Regions from separate parts of the Salinifilum ghardaiensis genome, predicted to be linked through region 3. Evidence: riboswitches for the same ligand, from Rfam matches in the RefSeq annotation. Region 3 holds a riboswitch; each other region holds the start of a gene.
What was found. Region 3 has a riboswitch for cobalamin ahead of metE (5-methyltetrahydropteroyltriglutamate--homocysteine S-methyltransferase). Riboswitches for the same ligand answer to the same signal wherever they lie in the genome.
Positions count from the first base shown of each region.

Region 1: another riboswitch for cobalamin. It lies ahead of ACVGV0_RS17950 (magnesium chelatase subunit D family protein); the one in region 3 lies ahead of metE (5-methyltetrahydropteroyltriglutamate--homocysteine S-methyltransferase).
Region 2: another riboswitch for cobalamin. It lies ahead of cobN (cobaltochelatase subunit CobN); the one in region 3 lies ahead of metE (5-methyltetrahydropteroyltriglutamate--homocysteine S-methyltransferase).
Region 4: another riboswitch for cobalamin. It lies ahead of ACVGV0_RS11020 (Rossmann-like domain-containing protein); the one in region 3 lies ahead of metE (5-methyltetrahydropteroyltriglutamate--homocysteine S-methyltransferase).

Region 1 is NZ_CM137101.1:3,938,792-3,943,318, reverse strand. Features, by position in the region: gene ACVGV0_RS17965 (LysE family translocator) at 1-464, opposite strand, end outside; gene ACVGV0_RS17960 (S1 family peptidase) at 726-1,574, shown strand; gene ACVGV0_RS17955 (GNAT family N-acetyltransferase) at 1,713-2,168, shown strand; cobalamin riboswitch at 2,360-2,496, shown strand; gene ACVGV0_RS17950 (magnesium chelatase subunit D family protein) at 2,555-4,527, shown strand, end outside.
Region 2 is NZ_CM137101.1:3,946,125-3,950,651, forward strand. Features, by position in the region: gene cobN (cobaltochelatase subunit CobN) at 1-2,431, opposite strand, end outside; cobalamin riboswitch at 2,486-2,607, opposite strand; gene ACVGV0_RS17980 (bifunctional 4-hydroxy-2-oxoglutarate aldolase/2-dehydro-3-deoxy-phosphogluconate aldolase) at 2,800-3,408, opposite strand; gene ACVGV0_RS17985 (sugar kinase) at 3,410-4,381, opposite strand.
Region 3 is NZ_CM137101.1:2,736,188-2,740,714, forward strand. Features, by position in the region: gene ACVGV0_RS12555 (HAD-IIA family hydrolase) at 1-806, shown strand, start outside; gene ACVGV0_RS12560 (CBS domain-containing protein) at 893-1,309, opposite strand; cobalamin riboswitch at 1,640-1,889, shown strand; gene metE (5-methyltetrahydropteroyltriglutamate--homocysteine S-methyltransferase) at 2,042-4,333, shown strand.
Region 4 is NZ_CM137101.1:2,399,583-2,404,109, reverse strand. Features, by position in the region: gene ACVGV0_RS11030 (MFS transporter) at 1-407, opposite strand, end outside; gene ACVGV0_RS11025 (PLP-dependent cysteine synthase family protein) at 404-1,528, opposite strand; gene ACVGV0_RS11020 (Rossmann-like domain-containing protein) at 1,525-2,388, opposite strand; cobalamin riboswitch at 2,554-2,753, opposite strand; gene ACVGV0_RS11015 (GNAT family N-acetyltransferase) at 2,932-3,492, shown strand; gene ACVGV0_RS11010 (MmgE/PrpD family protein) at 3,688-4,527, opposite strand, start outside.

The DNA of each region.
Region 1 (4,527 bases), 1.2 Mb from region 3:
ACGACGAGCTGCGCGGCGGGGTAGGCGGCGGAGCCGACGAACTGCGGCAGGAAGGCCAGGCTGAACAGCAGCATCTTCGGGTTGGTGATGTTGCTGAGGAAGCCGCGGGTGAACGGTTTCGCCGTCTCGGCGTGCCGCGCGGGCAGCCCGCTGCGGGCCTCCCGTCGCGCCAACCAGAGCCCGCGCAGGATGCTCCCGGCCAGGTAGAGCAGGTAGGCCGCGCCGATCCACTTCAACGTGGACAGCACCGCCGGCTGCTGCGTGATGAGCGCGCCGAGCCCGGAGATCACCACGGTCATCTGCACCGCGCTGGCGCTGTGGATGCCGAGCAGGGCGCGCAGGCCGGCGCCCCGTCCCTGGTGCAGCGAGGTGCGCAGCAGGAGGAACGTGTCCACGCCCGGGGTGAGGATCACGACGAGGCTGGCGATCAGGAACGCGGGCACCGTGCTGAGATCCACGAACACGTCCTCCTCCTCACACGATCAGGTTCGATCTGCCGGTGGCTACCGGCACGGGTCGGGACGCGTCGGGTGCGCCCCGTTCGATGCAAAGCCCCCAGTGCGCACATCCATGTGCTCAACATGCCCATGGAGAGGAAAATTTCCGCGCTTTATCCATGGTAACGGGATTTTTTCCGGGAACCATGTGAGTTGTGCCTCCGCCCGGCGAGCGCGCGGGGGCACTACGGTGATCGGCTGGCGCAACCCGGTGAGAGGAGGCACCCCGTGGCGAGGTGCGACGGGAACGGAGACGCCGCCGGCGCCCCCGGTGCGGAGGCGGGTGGGCGCGGCCGGCTCGTGCGCGGTGCGGGCGTGCTCGGCGGTGTGGTCACCGTTCTGGCCGGGATGTCCCCGGCCGCGCAGGCCGTCACCGCCGAGCCGAAGGTGCTCGGCGGGGAGCGGAGCGACACGAGCCGGGCTCCGTGGGTGGTGGCGCTCACCGACGCCGAGGGGCGGCAGTTCTGCGGCGGCACGCTCGTGCGCCCCGGCAAGGTCGTCACCGCGGCCCACTGCACCGTCGACCAGCTCACCGGCGTCGAGCGCCCGTCGGAGGACCTGCACGTGGTGGCCGGGCGCAGCGACCTGCGCACCGACGCCGGGAGCGAGGCCACCGTCGCCGACGTGTGGCGCCACCCCGACTACCGCGACGTGCAGCACGGCGACGACATCGCGGTGCTCACGCTGCGCGACCCGCTGCCGCAGCCGACGATCGACCTCGTCGAGCCGGGTGATGCGGAGTCGTACCGCCCCGGCACGCGCGGCACCGTGTACGGCTGGGGCCGCACCGCCGAGTCCGGTCCGTCCTCACCCGTGCTGCGCTCCGCCGAGGTGCCCGTGGCGGCGAACGCGGAGTGCGCGGAGACCTACTCCGAGTACGACCGGTCCGCGATGTTCTGCGCCGGAGTTCCCCGGGGCGGCGTGGACTCCTGCGCCGGGGACTCCGGTGGCCCCTACGTGGTCAACGGGCGGCTGGCCGGCGTCGTCTCCTACGGCGACGGGTGCGGCCGCCCGGACACCCCGGGGGTGTACACCCGCACCTCGGGCTACGTCCCGCTGCTCGAGGGGCAGCTGTGAGCCCGCCTGCGAGCCGCCTGCGCGGTGCTCCGGCGCAGGCCGGGGCGCCCAGCGGCGCGCCCCCGGCGGGGTGGCGTGCCTAACGGTGCGGCGGGGTCGGGCGAACCGGGCGGGCGCTGCTGTGGTATCCACGAACAGGTGATACTTCAGCCGCTCGCGACTGCTGTCCACCGGGCGTACACCGCCGATCTGGACGCGACCGATTTCTACCGCATGCTGCGCCTGCGGGTCGACGTGTTCGTCGTGGAGCAGAACTGCCCGTACCGCGAGCTGGACGACCGCGATCTCGAGGAGACCACCCGGCACTTCTGGATCGACTCCGCCGACGGAGTCGTCCTCGGCTACCTCCGGCTGCTGGAGGAGCCCGACGGCACGTACCGCATCGGCCGGGTGTGCACCGAGGCGGGCGCCCGCGGCATGGGGCTGGCGCGCAAGCTGATGCGCGCCGCGCTCGCCGAGATCAGGCGCAGTCCGGCCGTGCTGTCCGCGCAGGTGGACAAGGCCGGCTTCTACCGCTCCTTCGGCTTCGTCGAGAGCGGTCCGGTCCACGACGAGGACGGCATCCCGCACGTCGACATGCGGCTGGCCGAGTGAGGCCAGGCCCCGGCCGGGTCGCGGACCTCCTGCGCAGCTCGGGTGGAGCGCCGCAGCGCGGAACGGCCCGGTGAGCTCCCGCGGGCTCCGTGGGACTTCTCTCCGATCGGGCCCGCTGTGTTGGATCCGTGATCGCGCTCTGCCAGGATGCTGGTGGACCTGCAGGAAACGGTTCCACGAGGGGGCGCCAGGGAAGCCGGTGCGAATCCGGCACGGCCGGCGCCACTGTGACCGGGGAGCGGACCTCCCGCGCGGGCCACCGGACCGCGGCGCACGGACGCCGCCCCGGGAAGGCCGGAGGGACGCGAGGATCCGGGAGTCAGGACACTGCCGCCCCTCGCCCCGACACCCCGGGCGTCCGAGACCGGAGGAAGGAAGACCTTGGTATGACTGCCTCGCCGCAGGCCTCCCGCGTGAGTCCGCGCTTCCCGTTTTCCGCCGTCGTCGGGCACGACGACCTGCGGTTGGCGTTGCTGCTGAACGCGGTGCACCCCCGCATCGGCGGTGTGCTGGTGCGCGGTGAGAAGGGCACGGCGAAGTCGACGGTGGTGCGAGCGCTGGCCTCGCTGCTGCCGGTGCTGGACGTGGTGCCGGAATGCCGGTTCGCCTGCTCCCCCGCGCAGCCCGACGCGCAGTGCCCGGACGGTCCGCACGCCTCCGCGGAGGCGCAGCACCGCGCGGCGCGCCTGGTGGAGCTGCCCGTCGGCGCCACCGAGGACCGGCTGCTCGGATCGCTGGACGTGGAGCGGGCGCTGTCCGAGGGCGTCCGCGCCTACCAGCCCGGCCTGCTGGCCGCGGCGCACCGGGGCGTGCTCTACGTCGACGAGGTCAACCTGCTGCACGACCACCTCGTGGACGTCCTGCTGGACGCGGCGGGGATGGGGCGCGCGCACGTCGAGCGGGAGGGCGTGTCCGTCTCGCACGCGGCGTCGTTCGTCCTGGTCGGGACGATGAACCCGGAGGAGGGCGAGCTCCGGCCGCAGCTGCTCGACCGGTTCGGGCTGGCGGTGGAGGTCGGTGCCGACCGCGAGGTCGGGACCCGGTCCGAGGTGATGCGCCGCCGCCTGGCCTTCGAGGACGACCCCGAGGGGTTCGCCGCGCGGTGGGCCGCCGAGGAGGCCGAGCTGGCCGAGCGGATCGCGCGGGCGCGCGACCAGGTGGGCAAGGTCGTCCTGCCCGACGCGGAACTGCGCCGCATCGCTGCGCTGTGCGCGTCGTTCGAGGTGGACGGGATGCGCGCGGACCTCGTGCTGGCGCGCACCGCGGTGGCGCACGCGGCCTGGCGCGGTGCGGACGCCGTGGCCGCCACCGACGTGGAGACGGCGGCGAAGCTCGTGCTGCCGCACCGGCGGCGCCGCGATCCGTTCGACGAACCGGGTGTGGACGACGACCAGCTGCAGCAGGCGCTCGACGACGCCGCGCAGCACGCGGACGAGCCCGGTGACGACCAGGGCGGCGGTTCGGACGGCGACGGGGACGACTCGGGCGGAACGGACGGCGACGGAGGGCCGGACGACGAAGGGCCGGACGACGGTGGTCCCGATGACGACGGCCCCGGCGGCGGCGCGCCCGAACCGGAGGAGCAGCAGGCCTCGGCGCCCTCCTCGCAGTCGCAGGGGCAGGAGTCCGAGGACTCGGACGGTTCCTCGCCGGCGCCGCAGGAGCGCCGCGCGCCGGCGCCCGGGTCCGAGTTCCGCGCGCGCCTGCTGGAAGTTCCCGGCACGGGGGAGGGAGCTCCCGGCCGCCGCAGCCGCGCCCGCTCGCGCACGGGACGCGGGGTGCGCGCCTCGTCCCACGAGGGGTACGGGGTCCACCTTCCGTCCACTGTGGTCGCTGCTGCTCCGCACCAGCACGCGCGGGGGCGCAGCGGCCCCGGTCTGGTGGTGCGCAACGAGGACGTGCGCCGCACGGTGCGCGAGGGGCGCGAGGGGAACCTCGTGCTGTTCGCCGTGGACGCGTCCGGCTCGATGGCCGCGCGGGAGCGGATGTCCGCGGTCAGCGGCGCGGTGCTGTCACTGCTGCGGGACGCCTACCAGCGCCGGGACAAGGTCGGCGTGATCTCCTTCCGCGGGGAGTCCGCCGAGGTGGTGCTGCCACCGACGTCCTCTGTGGACGTTGCTGCGGCGCGGATGCGCCAGCTGCGCACCGGTGGCCGCACGCCGCTGGCCGACGGACTGCTGCGCGCGCAGCGGGTGGTGGACAGCGAGCGGGTGCGCGATCCGCAGCGCCGCCCGTTGCTGGTGCTGCTCACCGACGGCAAGGCGACGGTCCCGGCGAACGCGGCGACCGCCCCGAGCGGATCCCGGCAGCGGGCGCGGCAGGCGAGCGCCGATGCGGTGCGCGCGGCCGGCGTGCTCGC
Region 2 (4,527 bases), 1.2 Mb from region 3:
CGTCGAGGGCGTGCACCGCGTTGTCGATCTCGTCGGTGGTGCGCGCCAGCCGCGGCACGAGTTCGGCGCAGGCGAAGTGCGCGACCTTCTCGACCTGCGGCACGCTGCCGCCGAGCACCTCCTGCGCGGTCGCGGCGGCGCGGTCGGCGTCCCAGCCGGTGGTGGCCACGGCTTCCACGATGCGCCGCGCCAGCGACTCCAGCAGATCCACCGCGTCCGCCCCGGAGGCGGCGGGCCCGTCCACGAGGTCGGTCAGCGCGCTCGGCACGGACGCGCGGCTGCCGGGGTCGGCGAGCAGCGCCTGCTCGTCCATGCCGAAGTGCTCGGCCAGCGCCGAGCGCAGCCCCGGGACGGCGCCGACCGCTCCGCCGAAGACCTGCCGGGCGCGCAGCACGGCGAGCGCGTCGTTGACGAGCTCCTCGTCCTGCGGGGCCCTGCCCAGCACGTGCAGCCCGTCGCGGATCTGCACGTCCTTGATCTCGCAGAGGTAGCCGTCGATGTGCATCACGAAGTCGTCGAACGAATCCGCGTCCGGCTGCTCCTGCTGGTGCAGGTCGTGGTGCAGCTCGGCCGAGGTGACCAGCTCCCAGATCTGGTCGCGCAGCGCCGGCTTCTTCTCCGGGTCCATGTCGGACACCAACGCGTACTCGTCGAGCAGCTGCTCCAGCTTCGCGATGTCGCCGTAGGAATCGGCCCGGTCCATCGGCGGGATCATGTGGTCGATGACCGTCGCGTGCCCGCGCCGCTTGGCCTGCGTGCCCTCGCCCGGGTCGTTGACGATGAACGGGTACACCAGCGGCATGTCGCCCAGCACCGGGTCGGGGGCGCAGTCGGCCGACAGCCCGATCCCCTTGCCGGGCAACCACTCCAGCGTGCCGTGCTTGCCCAGGTGCACCACGGCGTCGGCGCCGAACTCCTCCTCCAACCACCGGTAGGCGGCGAAGTACTGGTGCGACGGCGGCAGGTCCGGGTCGTGGTAGATCGCGATGGGGTTCTCGCCGAAGCCGCGCGGCGGCTGGATCAGCAGCACCACGTTGCCGAACCGCAGAGCGGCGACGTAGATCGCGCCTTCCTCGTCGACGTAGAGGCCGCCCGGCGGCGTTCCCCAGTGCTCGACCATGCTGTCGGCCAGCGGCTTGGGCAGCGCGTCGAACCACTCGCGGTAGCGCGTCGCCGGGATCCGGACGGCGGCCTGCGACATCTGCTCCTCGGTGAGCCACTCGACGTCGTGCCCGCCCGCGGCGATGAGCCGGTGGATCAGCGCGTCGCCGTCCAGTCCGGACGTGTCGAGACCACCGAGGTCGTAGCCGGCGGATTCGAGCGCGCGCAGCAGCACCACGGCCGAGGCGGGGGTGTCGAGTCCGACGGCGTTGCCGACGCGGGAGTGCTTGGTGGGGTACGACGACAGCACGACGCCGAGGCGCTTGTCCCCGTTGCGGGTTCCGCGCAGCCGGGACAGGGCCACCGCTGTCCCGGCGACGCGCCGCGCGCGCTCCGGATCCGCGACGTAGACCGGGATCTCGTCCTCACCGGACTCCTTGAAGGAGAACGGGACGCTGATCAGGCGGCCGTCGAACTCGGGGACGGCCACCTGCATGGCGGCGTCCATCGGGGACAGCGCGGCGTCGCTCTCCTCCCACTGCGCACGGCTGCTGGTCAGGCACATCCCCTGCAGCACGGGAATGTCCAGTTCGGCCAGAGCGCCGGCGTCCCACGAGTCCTCGTCGCCGCCCGCGCTGGCGTTGGCGGCCACGGAACCGCCCGCGGCGAGCACCGTGGCGATCAGGGCGTCGCACTCGCCGAGGAGTTCGCGCAGCCCTTCGGCGTCCGCCAGGCCGCGCAGCGACCCGCAGTACACCGGCAGCACGTTGGCACCGGCGGCTTCGACCTCGTCGGCGAGCACGTCCACGAACGCGGTGTTCCCGGCCAGGGCGTGCGCCCGGTAGAACACGACGCCGACTGTGGGGCGGGCGGGGTCGTGCTCCCGGCTGCCGTGCACACCGAACTCGGGGGTCTTCTCCGGCGGCTCGAACGCGGTCCCGGTGAGCAGCACCGTGTCCGAGAGGAACCAGGCCAGGTGCGCGAGGTTGCGCGGACCACCTTCCGCCAAGTAGGACAGGGCTTGGGTGGCCACACCGGAGGGAACGGTGGACAGGGCCATCAGCTCCGCGTCCGGAGTCGCCTCGCCGCCGAGCGCGACGGTCGGGACACCGGTCTCGAGGACCGCGTCCAGCCCGTCCTCCCAGGCGCGCTTGCCGCCGAGCAGCCGCACAACGACGATGTCCACACCGGACACCAGGTCGGGCACTTCCTCAGCAGAGACGCGGGCCGGGTTCGCCACGCGGTAGTCCGCTTCGCAGGCACGTGCGGCGAGCAGGTCGGTGTCGGCGGTGGACAGCAGCAGCACACGTGTACTGGCGGATTCGGTCACGCCTCGTCCTCTCTCTCGGGGTGCGCGCCCCGGGTGGGGGTTTGCGGCGCTCGGAGTCTCCTGGCTCCCGGATCACCGCACCTCCCCCGCCTTCCCGCCCGTTCCGGGCCGTGGCATCTCAGGGGCAGCTCCCCGGTCACAGTGGCGCGACCGCCCCGGACTCGCACCGGGTTCCTCCGATTTCGCCGCAGGCTTGCCGGCCCATCCTAACGGGCGCGGCACGCGGCGCCATGAGCTGCTTCACCCGTCTCCCCCGCAACGGCGCCGGGCAGCGCCGCGCAGCGGGAGCGCGCGCGATCGTCGCAGGTGACCAGCGGTCGGCAGCGCCGCGCGGCGCGCGGGTGTGCTGGGCCACACCGGAGGGCGGCTCAGCCCGGCGCGCCCGCGCCACCGACGAGGTCGGCCAGCCTGGCCAGCTGCGCGGAGTCCTCCAGCGCCGAACCCACGGCGACCACCGAGGCCCCGGCCGCGAGGTACTCCTCCGCGTTGCCCGCGTGCACGCCGCCGGTGGCGACCAGGCGCATGCTCGGGAACGGTCCGCGCATCGCGCGGAACCACCCGGCGGAGAGCTCGGCGGCGGGGAAGGCCTTCACCCAGGTCACCCCCAGCCGTTGGGCCCACTGCATCTCGCTCGGGGTGGCCACGCCGGGCAGGTGCGGCACTCGCAGCTCCTCGCTGGTGCGCAGCACTTCGGAATCCAGGCCGGGAGCGACGGTGAACGCCGCGCCGGCGGCGTGCGCCGCGTGCAGCTGGTCGAGGCCGACCACTGTGCCGGCGCCGACGGGGCGTCCGCGCCGCCTGCCCGCTTCGACGGCGGCCCGCAGGGACGGCTCGGCCTCCCCCGTTTCGATCGGCACTTCCACCGCGCGGATCCCCAGGTCCCACGCCCGCTCGGCGAGGCTGACCGTGCGCTGCGGATCCATCCCGCGCAGGATCGCCATGACCGGGACGGTGAACAGCTCGTCGAAGGTGTGCATCTCAGCCCTCCCCGAACCGGAGCGCGCGCCAGCTCTGATCGGAGCGGTCCAACCAGCCGGCGAGCGCGGATTCCTCCGGCGGCGCGGTCTGGTCGGTGGTGCTGAGCAGGCTGTGCGCGGCGAGCAGGTGGCCGAACCGCAGGCGCCGCTGCGGGTCGAAGCCGCGGAGGACGCCCGCGAGGTACCCCGCGGCGAAGGCGTCCCCCGCCCCCACGGGTTCCACGACGTCGACGTGCGGCGCGGGAACGGACACGGGCTCGGCGCCCAGCTCCCAGGCCGCGTTCGCCGCGTCCTTGACGACGACGGTGCCGGGGCGCGGCAGCATCGCCCGCACCTCCTCCGCGGTGCGCGCGCCCCACAGCGCGGCTGCTTCGTCGAGGCCGACGAACACGATGTCGGCGAGGTCGGCGAGCTCCCGCAACCGGGGCGCCGCCTGCTCGGCCGGCCACATCGCGGGGCGGTGGTTCACGTCGAACGACAGCAGGTGCCGGCGTGGACGCGCGAGCAGGTGCTGCACCATCCGGTCGCAGGCCGCCGACAGGGCGGGGGTGATGCCGCTGACGTGCAGGACCTCGACGGCGTCGAGCACTCCGTCGCCGAGGAAGCCCTCGTCCATCGTGGAGGCCGCGGACCCGGAGCGGTAGTAGTGCACGCGCGTGCCGTCCGGTCCGGGGTTCTTGAAGTAGACCCCGGTGGGCGCGGCGGATTCGGTCGCGACGAGGTCGGTGGCCACGCCCGCGGCGGAGATGTCGGCGACGAGGCGCCGCCCGAGCGGGTCGTCGCCCACTTTGCTCGCCCATCCGACCCGGTGTCCCAGCCCGGCCAGGTGCATCGCCACATTGGACTCCGCACCCCCTGCGGAGAGGGTGAACCGCGCGGCGTTCTCGAGGGCGACCGGCTGCTCCGGCGCGATCAGCGACATCGTCTCGCCCACGCACAGCGCCTCGAACGCCCCGGGCAGTTCGGCGGTCATGCGGCACTCCCCTCTCTGCTCACGTCCGGCGCGGCCCGCGGCGGTGCGGCCGGACGCGCCGACCGGGAACACGCTACCCACCCGGCGTGCGCGATCCACAGCGACCGTGCACATGGTGCAAACGATCCACACGGCGCGGAGGTGGA
Region 3 (4,527 bases):
ATGCAGTGGTGACCGATACCGCCCGCTGGACCTACCTGATGGACCTCAACGGCGTGCTCATGCGCGACGAGCAGCGCGTCGCGCCCGGGGCGCGCGAGTTCCTCGACGCGCTGCAGCAGCACGGGATGCCGTACCTGGTGTTCACCAACGACTCGGCCTACACCCCGCGCGACCTGCGCGCCCGCTTGCTGACCTGCGGTTTGGACATCCCCGAGCACGCCATCTGGACCTCGGCGCTGGCCACGGCCTCCTTCGTCGCCCGGCAGCGGCCCGGCGGATCGGCCTACGTCGTCGGCGAACCGGGGCTGACCTCGGCGCTGACCGAGGCCGGCTACGTGCTCACCGAGCACGACCCGGACTACGTCATCCTCGGCGAGACCCGCACGTACAGCTTCAGCTCGATCACCAAGGCCATCCGGCTCATCGAGAGCGGGGCGCGGTTCCTCGCCACGAACCCGGACGAGCTGGGGCGCGGCCGGGAGGGCTCGCTGCCCGCGACGGGCGCGGTCGCCGCGCTCATCGAACGCGTGACCGAGCAGCCGCCGTACTACGTCGGCAAGCCCAACCCGCTCATGCTGCGCTTCGCCCTGCGCACGCTCGGTGTCAGCGCTGACAGCACCCTGCTGCTCGGCGACCGCATGGACACCGACATCCGCTCGGGCATGGAGGCGGGCATGCGCACGATCCTCGTGCTCTCCGGCCTCTCCGGCCAGGACACCGCGCGCCAGTACCCCTTCCAGCCGGACAGGACGATCACCTCGGTGGCCGACATCGTCGACCACGTGCACGATCCGTTCGGCGGTTGACGGGGGCGGGGCACCCCGTCCCGGGGCGACTGCCGCCGGGACGGCCGGGAACCCCGGGACGACCGGGGCGCTCCGGAGCTGCCGGGTCACTCCGCGGTGAGCGTCGCGATGAGCTCACCGCTGCGCTGCTCCGGCAGCGAACGCGCGAGGTCGGCCAGCGCCAGCATCCCGACGAGGCGGTCGCCGTCGATCACCGGCAGCCGGCGCACCCGGTGCTGCCGCATCGTCTCCAGCGCCTCCTCGGCCGAGTCGTCCGCGCCGATGGTCACCGCCTCCTCCTGGTTGAGGTCACCGGCGGGGAAACTGCTCGCATCGCGGCCCTGACCGACGACCTTGACGATCACGTCCCGATCGGTGATCACGCCCTTCACCCTGTCGTCGGGTCCGCAGATCGGCATCGACCCCACCCCGAGATCGGCCATCATCCGGGCCGCTTCGCGCACCGGTTGGTCACTGCGCACGCAGTGCGTCCCCGGAGTCATCAACTCGCGAGCCGTGGTCATCGCTCCTCCTCTCAGCTTTCGCCGCCTCCCGGCGGCACCGCCCGAGGGATGCCGCCGCACGCCCTGCCCCTACCCCGCCGGGCGGAGCGCCACACCCGCCCCCGTTCTCCCCGGCCCCGCGCGGGTGGGGCGCGGCCGATTGCCGCCGCGGTGTCCACCGTGGTCACCGCGGCGGGGCGAGCACCCGCGCACGGGTGCGGGTGCGACCGCTGTGGCGCGGATCTCCTCCGCGCCGGTCCCGCCGCGGAACTCCACGGCAACCGGGGCGCCCCCGCCGCCCGGGAACCGCTGCGCGGCCGCGGCGGTCTTGTCACACGCCGCCGAGCGGGTAGTCTCATGCGTGCTGGTGGTTCGTGCGGCCGCGCCGGGTTTCCCGGCGGAGGGCGGCACGAGGCAAGAGGGAACCCGGTGCGATTCCGGGACTGCCCCGCAGCGGTGTGCGGGAACGAACGCCGTCCCCGACCGACGGGTCGGGTGGGCACTGGGCCGAGCGCCTGGGAAGCCGACGGCGCGTAGGAACCTCGGACGAGCTCCGAGAACGCCCGCGAGTCCGAAGACCTGCCACCGGTGCGCGCGTCACCGCGACGTGCGCGTGTCCGAGGTCTCGAGGGAGGACCCTGCGGGCGATCGGCACCGGTGCGGCCCGCAGTTGCGCGCACCGCACGTGCCGGTGGTCAGGCACATCCCCCATCGGACTTCGGCGTCCCCGTGTCGTCGAACCGAGGAGAAGCGTTGACCAGCACCATCGGATCGACCGTCCTGGGCTACCCCCGGATCGGTCCGAACCGAGAACTCAAACGTGCCCTGGAGCGGTACTGGAACTCCCGCATCAGCGAGGCCGACCTGCGCAGCACCGCGCGGGACATCCGCGCCGGCACGTGGCGCACGTTGGCCGATGCCGGGCTGCGCTCCGTGCCGAGCAACACGTTCTCGTACTACGACCAGGTGCTCGATGCGGCGGTGACGTTCGGCGCGGTACCGCGCCGCTACACCGAGCTGGGCCTGGACCCGCTCGGCACGTACTTCGCCATGGCGCGCGGTGCGGAGTCCACGCCGCCGCTGGAGATGACCAAGTGGTTCGACACGAACTACCACTACCTGGTCCCGGAGATCGGTCCGGACACGCGGTTCGCGCTGTCCGACACGACCGTGGTGGACCAGTACCGCGAGGCGGTCGGCGAGGGCGTGAGCACCCGGCCGGTGCTCGTCGGGCCGGTGACGTTCCTGCTGCTGTCGAAGCCGGCCGAGGACGCGCCGGAGGGCTTCGCTCCACTGGACACAGTGGATGACCTCGTCAGCGCCTACGCCGACCTGCTGGCCGAGCTGCACCGGGCCGGCGTGCCGTGGGTGCAGCTGGACGAGCCCGCCTTCGCCGCGGATCGCACCGCGGAGCAGCTGCAGGCCCTGCGCTCGGCCTACGCCCGCCTCGGCCAGCTGCAAGAGCGACCGAAACTGCTCGTGGCCGGGTACTTCGGCGATCTCGGCGAGGCGCTGCCGATCCTGGCCGACAGCCCGGTGGAGGGACTCGCGCTCGATCTCGTCTCCAGCCCCTCCACAGTGGAGGAGATTCCGAAACTGACCGGCTTGCGCGACAAGTCGGTGGTGGCGGGCCTGGTCGACGGGCGCAACATCTGGCGCACCGATCTCGACCGGGCGCTGGCGACCGCGGAGCGGCTGCGCGGATCCGCGGGCGAACTGGCGGTCGGGACCTCGTGCTCGCTGCTGCACGTGCCCTACGACGTCGAAGCCGAGACCGAGCTGGACCCCCAGGTGCGCTCGTGGCTGGCCTTCGCCGAGCAGAAGCTCGAGGAGGTCGTCACGCTGCACCGGGCGCTGCACGAGGGCCGCGACAGCGTCTCCGGGGAACTGGCAGCTGCGCGGGCCCGCGTGGACGACCGCGCGCACGCCGCCCGGGTGCACGACGAGCGCGTGCGCGCCCGGGTCGCCGCGCTGCGCCCCGGTGACGCCCGCCGGGAGGAGTACGCGCGGCGTCGGCAGGCCCAGCAGGAGGCGTTGCGGCTGCCGCCGCTGCCGACCACGACGATCGGTTCGTTCCCGCAGACCGGTGACGTGCGCAAGGCGCGGGCCGCGCTGACCGCGGGCACCATCGACCGGGAGAGCTACCGGCAGCGGATGCGCGACGAGATCACCGGCGTCATCCGGCTGCAGGAGCGGCTCGGGCTGGACGTCGTGGTGCACGGTGAGCCGGAGCGCAACGACATGGTCCAGTACTTCTCCGAGTACATGGAGGGCTTCGTCAGCACCCGCCACGGGTGGGTGCAGTCCTACGGGTCCCGCTGCGTGCGTCCACCGATCCTGTTCGGCGACGTCTCGCGGCCGGCTCCGATCACCGTCGAGTGGAGCACCTTCGCCCAGCAGCAGACGGACAAGCCCGTCAAGGGCATGCTCACCGGGCCGGTGACGATGCTGTCCTGGTCGTTCGTCCGCGACGACCAGCCGCTGGCGGACACGGCACGGCAGGTGGCGCTGGCGATCCGCGACGAGGTCGCCGATCTCGAAGCGGCCGGCATCGGCGTGGTGCAGGTCGACGAACCCGCCCTGCGCGAGCTGCTGCCGCTGCGGGCCGCCGACCAGCCCGCCTACCTGGACTGGGCGGTGCACGCCTTCCGGCTGGCCACGTCGGGCGTCGCCGCGGGCACCCAGATCCACACGCACCTGTGCTACTCGGAGTTCGGCGACGTCATCAACGCGATCGTCGACCTGGACGCCGACGTCACCAGCATCGAGGCGGCCCGGTCGCGGATGGAGGTGCTGACCGATCTCAACGCGGTCGGCTACGGCCGCGGCATCGGTCCCGGCGTGTACGACATCCACTCCCCGCGGGTGCCGGACACCGCGGAGATCGCCGCGCTCGCCGACGAGGCGCTGCGCGCCGTTCCCGCCGACCGCCTCTGGATCAACCCGGACTGCGGGCTGAAGACCCGCGGTTACGAGGAGGTCGAGGCCGCGCTGCGGAACATGGCCGACGCGGCGGCGAAGGTCCGCTCGACCCTGCCGCGGTGACGGCTCCTATCGGCCCTGCCGCGGTGACGGCTCCGGTCGACCCCGCGGTGGCGGTCCTGTCGCGGTGACCGCGCGTCGCGGGCGGGCGCCTCCCCCACCGCTCGCCGTCCGCCCGCGGCCGACCGCAGCCGTGCTGCCCGCCGCACGCGAACGCGGCGCCGTCCCGGTCCTGCCGGGGCGGCGCCGCGCGTGTT
Region 4 (4,527 bases), 340 kb from region 3:
GCCTCGGCACGCCGATCGCCGGCCTCGTGCATCAGGTAGGTCCGCACGGCGGGGTTGAACAGGGCCCCGGCCAGCCCGGTGAGCACCGTGGCGAGGACCAGCCCCGGCAGGGAGGTCAGCACGCCGAACAACCCGAACGACAGCACGCGCAGCGCACAGCCCGCGATGATCATCGGGCGGCAGCCCAACCGGTCAGCAGCGGTTCCACCGAGCAGGAACATGCCCTGCTGGCTCAGGTTCCGCACCCCCAGCACCACACCGACCAGCGCGGCACCGTATCCGAGGTCGTCGGTCATGTAGGAGGCGAGGAAGGGCAGCAGCATGTAGAAGCCCAGGGTGATCCCGAACTGGTTGATCACCAGCAGCCTCGCCGGCCACGACAGCATCCGGAATCCGCTTGTTCTCACGAGTTCTCGTCCTCTTCGCACACGTCGCAGCGCTCGCGCGCCGAGCTCCGCCGGGGGCAGGGGTCGGTGATGGTGCCGCACCTGCTCCACCCCAGCGGTGCGGCGGCGGCCGGGTCGTCGACCTCGACCGGCTCCGCGGCGCTGTGCCCGTCCAATCCGTTGCGCTCGCGGAAATCGTCGTCGTAGATCGTGTCCCAGTAGCGGTGGGGACCGTCGGGGAAGACCGCGACCACCTCGTGCAGGCCGGCCTGCTGCGCGCACCAGGCCGCGACCGTGGCGGCGGCGCCGGTGCTCCACCCGCCCGTGGCGAAGGCGTGCCCGGCCAGCCTGCGGCACGTGTCGACGGCCTGCGCCGCGCCCACCCAGTGGACCTCGTCGAAGGCGCGGTAGTCGACGCTGCCCGGGTGGATGCTGCTGCCCAAGCCCCGCATCAGCCGCTCTCCGGCGGGATGGCCGAACACGGTCGAGGCCGGCGCGTCCACGCCCACGATCCGCACCTCGGGCCGGTGCTCGCGCAGCACCGCGGCGATGCCGGCGCTGTGCCCACCGGTGCCGACGCTGCACACCACGGCGTCCAACCGGTCGAACTGGTCCACGAGCTCCAGTCCCAGCCCCCGGTAACCGGCGGGGTTGTCCGGGTTGTTGTACTGGTCCGGCCAGTACGCGCCGGGAAGCGAGTCCACCAGTTCGCGGACCCGGTCGCGCCGCGCCCGCTGCCAGCCACCCCGCGGGTGGGGTTGGCGCACGACCTCCACGCGCGCGCCGTGCGCCCGCAGCAGCGCGCGCGTCATCCCGTCGAGCTCGTCATCGGCGACGATGACCAGCGGGTGCCCCAGGGCCGCGCAGACGTAGGCCAGTCCCACGGCCAGGGTCCCGCTGCTGGATTCCACGACCGGTGCTCCGGGCAGCAGCTCGCCCCGGTGGCGCGCTCCGTCCAGCATCGACAACGCCGCTCGGGCCTTCATGGTCCCGGGAGCGAGTCCTTCCAACTTGGCCCAGAACCCCGGGTGCCGGCGCGGCAGCGGAGTGTCCACACGCACCGCGGGGGTGTTCCCGATCAGGTCCAGCAGGGAGAGGCACTTGGCGCCGCCGGTCTTCGCGCCCGCGTGCGTCAGCGTCACGGCCGACCACCGCCCGCGGCCGAGTAGAGGTGGATCTCGGTGGCATCGCCGGTGAGCCAGAAGAAGGGGTACGGCTCCGCCGACAGGGCGTCGACGCCGGAACCGAGCAGTTCCCGCGCGACCGCGCTGCCGGTCTGCGCGAACATCGTCAGGGCGAGACCGCGGTCGCGGCACAGCCCGGCGATCTCGTTGAAGGTGTCGTTGCCGAGCACCATCCCGGAGGCGAGGACCGCCCGGGCTCGGCCGATCGCCTGCCGGTGGCACTGCAGCACCGGTTCGTCCCACTCGGTTCGCCCGCCCCTGAGGTCGCAGGCGACGTAGTCGACACCGCGCTCGCGCAGCGCCGACAGCAGCGAGTTGACCACGCCGATCACGGCGACGCGCCCGCCCGCGGGCACGTGCACGAGCTCCGCGACCGCCCGGGCCCGGGCGGTGGACTTCTCCAGCGAACCTCCCGGGGGCAGCCGCACCGTCCTCCTCCGCGGGTCGCTGATGTGCGGTCGCACGCAGGTGAGGTACGCGTCGAGCGCGGCCACCCGCACGGCGGGTTCGGGGTGGGACAGCAGGGCGTCGACGCGGCAGCCGACGATCTCCTGCACCTCCCGCTCCCCGAGCTCACCGGGTTCCACGGCGCACGAGCCCACGGCATCGTGCACGCGGATGCTGAGCACCGTGTTGACGTAGCTGCTCCTCCTGCCGGAGTGCTGCGAGCCCTGCACGGTCAGGAACGCGACCGAGGCGCTGAAGGACTGCGGGAGGTCGTCGCGGTCCCGCGCGAACTGCCCGCCCAGCGCGCGCTGCGCCAGCAGGTCCGGCGAGGTTCCGTTGCGTCCGGCCGGGGCCGAAGCGGTCGAAAGCACAGTCGTCTCCGTACGATCCACGTGAGTTGAGGGGTTGCCAGCGGTGCCGGGGCTTTTCACGCGCCCTGCGGGTCCACCGCCGCACGCGGGTCGTTCGGGGACGGCCGTGCGGTGCACGTGTCGTGACGCACCTGTGTACCTCCTTCGGGGCTCCGCGACCCCGCTTCGAGTCGGCGCGACGGCGTCAGTGTCCTGACTCGTGGATTCTCGCCGCCCCTCCGGCCTTCCCACCGGGCTCTCCGGCAGTGGCCGCGGGTGGAGGGAAGCTCCCCACTCACAGTGGCGGGACCGTGCCGGATTCGCACCGGCTTCCTGGTCGCCGTCGCAGTACGTGATCCAGAAGTACGCAGCCGCCCCACCGGATGTCAAGCCGCCCCGAGCGGTTCCCCGCCGGTGCCACCGGAGCGCCCGCGCACCGCCGAACCCGGCATGAGCAGCTGTTCCCCGCGGAATCCCGCGCTTTCAGCATCGATTTTGCTGTTGCAAGCGTGTTGCATTAGTCTCGGACACGTGGATCGGAACGGACGTTCGAGGAGCCAGGACATGCCCGGGGGAAGCGATCGAGCGCTCGGCGACTACACCGTGCGGCGCGCACGCCTGCACGACGTCGAGGGAGCGCGCACGCTCATGCTCGACACCTTCTACCACGTGCTCGGCCACGGTTACGTCCCCAGCTGGCACGCCGACGTGATCCACCTCGAGGACACCTACTTCCGCACGCCCGGCCACGCCCTGTTCGTGGCCGCGCTGGAAGACGAGGTCGTCGGAACCGCATCCGTGCGCTCGGACGGGCCGAAGAGCCCACCGCATCCACAGTGGATCGCCCAGCGCTACGGCACCGCGGAGACGGCGCAGATCTTCCGCACCTACGTCCGCCCCGAGCACCGCAGGAACGGCCTGGCCCGCGCGCTCGTCGGCCTCGCCTGCGAATTCGTCGCCGCGGCCCCCGAGTACACCACGCTCTACCTGCACACGAACCCGGCCGTGGACGGGGCGGAACCGTTCTGGCGCAGCCTGGCCACGGAGATCCACGACGGGCGGCAGGACGGCCGGCACAGCCCGTCCGTCCACTTCGAACTCCCCGTGCGCCCGGCCGCGGTGTGAAGCGCTTCCGGCGAACCACAGTGGATGGAGGAGTTGCGGTGGGAGGAGTACGACATCGTCGACCACCACGCGTGAGCGCGACTGCGGTCGCACGTTCCCGCGCTCGGGGTTGTCGGCGGTGCTCCGACAGGCCGAGCGCGCTCGCGAAGCGCGAGCCGCAGCACGCACCGGGCGCCCGCAGCCCCGGGAACTACCTCACAGCGGGCCGGTGATCTCGGCGAGGAGCGCGTCGTAGCGCTCCGGCACGTCCGGCAGCCGGCCCATCTCGCCGGAGAGCGTTGCGATCCGCTCCGCACGCTCACGTCCCAGCACGGGTGCGGCCAGGTTCCGGAACTTGCCGGTGATCTCCCGCCCCGTCATCGGTGATTCGGGACCGCCCGGCGCCGAGACCGCTCCGGACCGGAGACTGCGGCCGTCGCGGAGCACCAGCGTCGCCTCGGCCCAGCGCTGCTCCGGGAAGACCCGCTCGAACTCGGGCGCGACCTGCACGCGCAGCGACCGGCTCAGCCTCCGCAACTCCGCCCCCGCCCCGCTCGGCGCCGCCAGCAGTTCGGCGCCGACCCGCCCGTGCACCGCCGCGGCGGCCACGGCGAACGGCAGGCTGTACTGCGCCTGCTCGGTGCTCGCCGGTTCCCGGGCGGCCAGCCGGGCAGCGGCCGCGAAGGTGCGCACGTCGATCCGCGCGATCTCCCGGCACCCGACGTCGGACGCTCGCATCGGGCCGAGCACCGCCTCGATGGCAGGATGCGCCCACCGGCACACCGGGTAGGGTTTGAAGTACTGCTCCCGGATGCGCCACCGCACCCCGAGGTCGCCCCAGAGCTCCGAGTGCTCGACGAGGCCCGCGGGCGCACCCGTGAACCCCCGGGCAGCCAGAACCGCCGCGTGCACACCCGCGTGCGCGCCCCACGCCGAACCGTCCTTGACCATCGCGGGGCGGTCGACGCAGCGCATCATCGGACTGCGGGGAGCGTGGTACTCGGCGATGCCGAGGGCGTGCCCGCTCTCCTCCGGACCGATCCCGAGCGAGCGCGC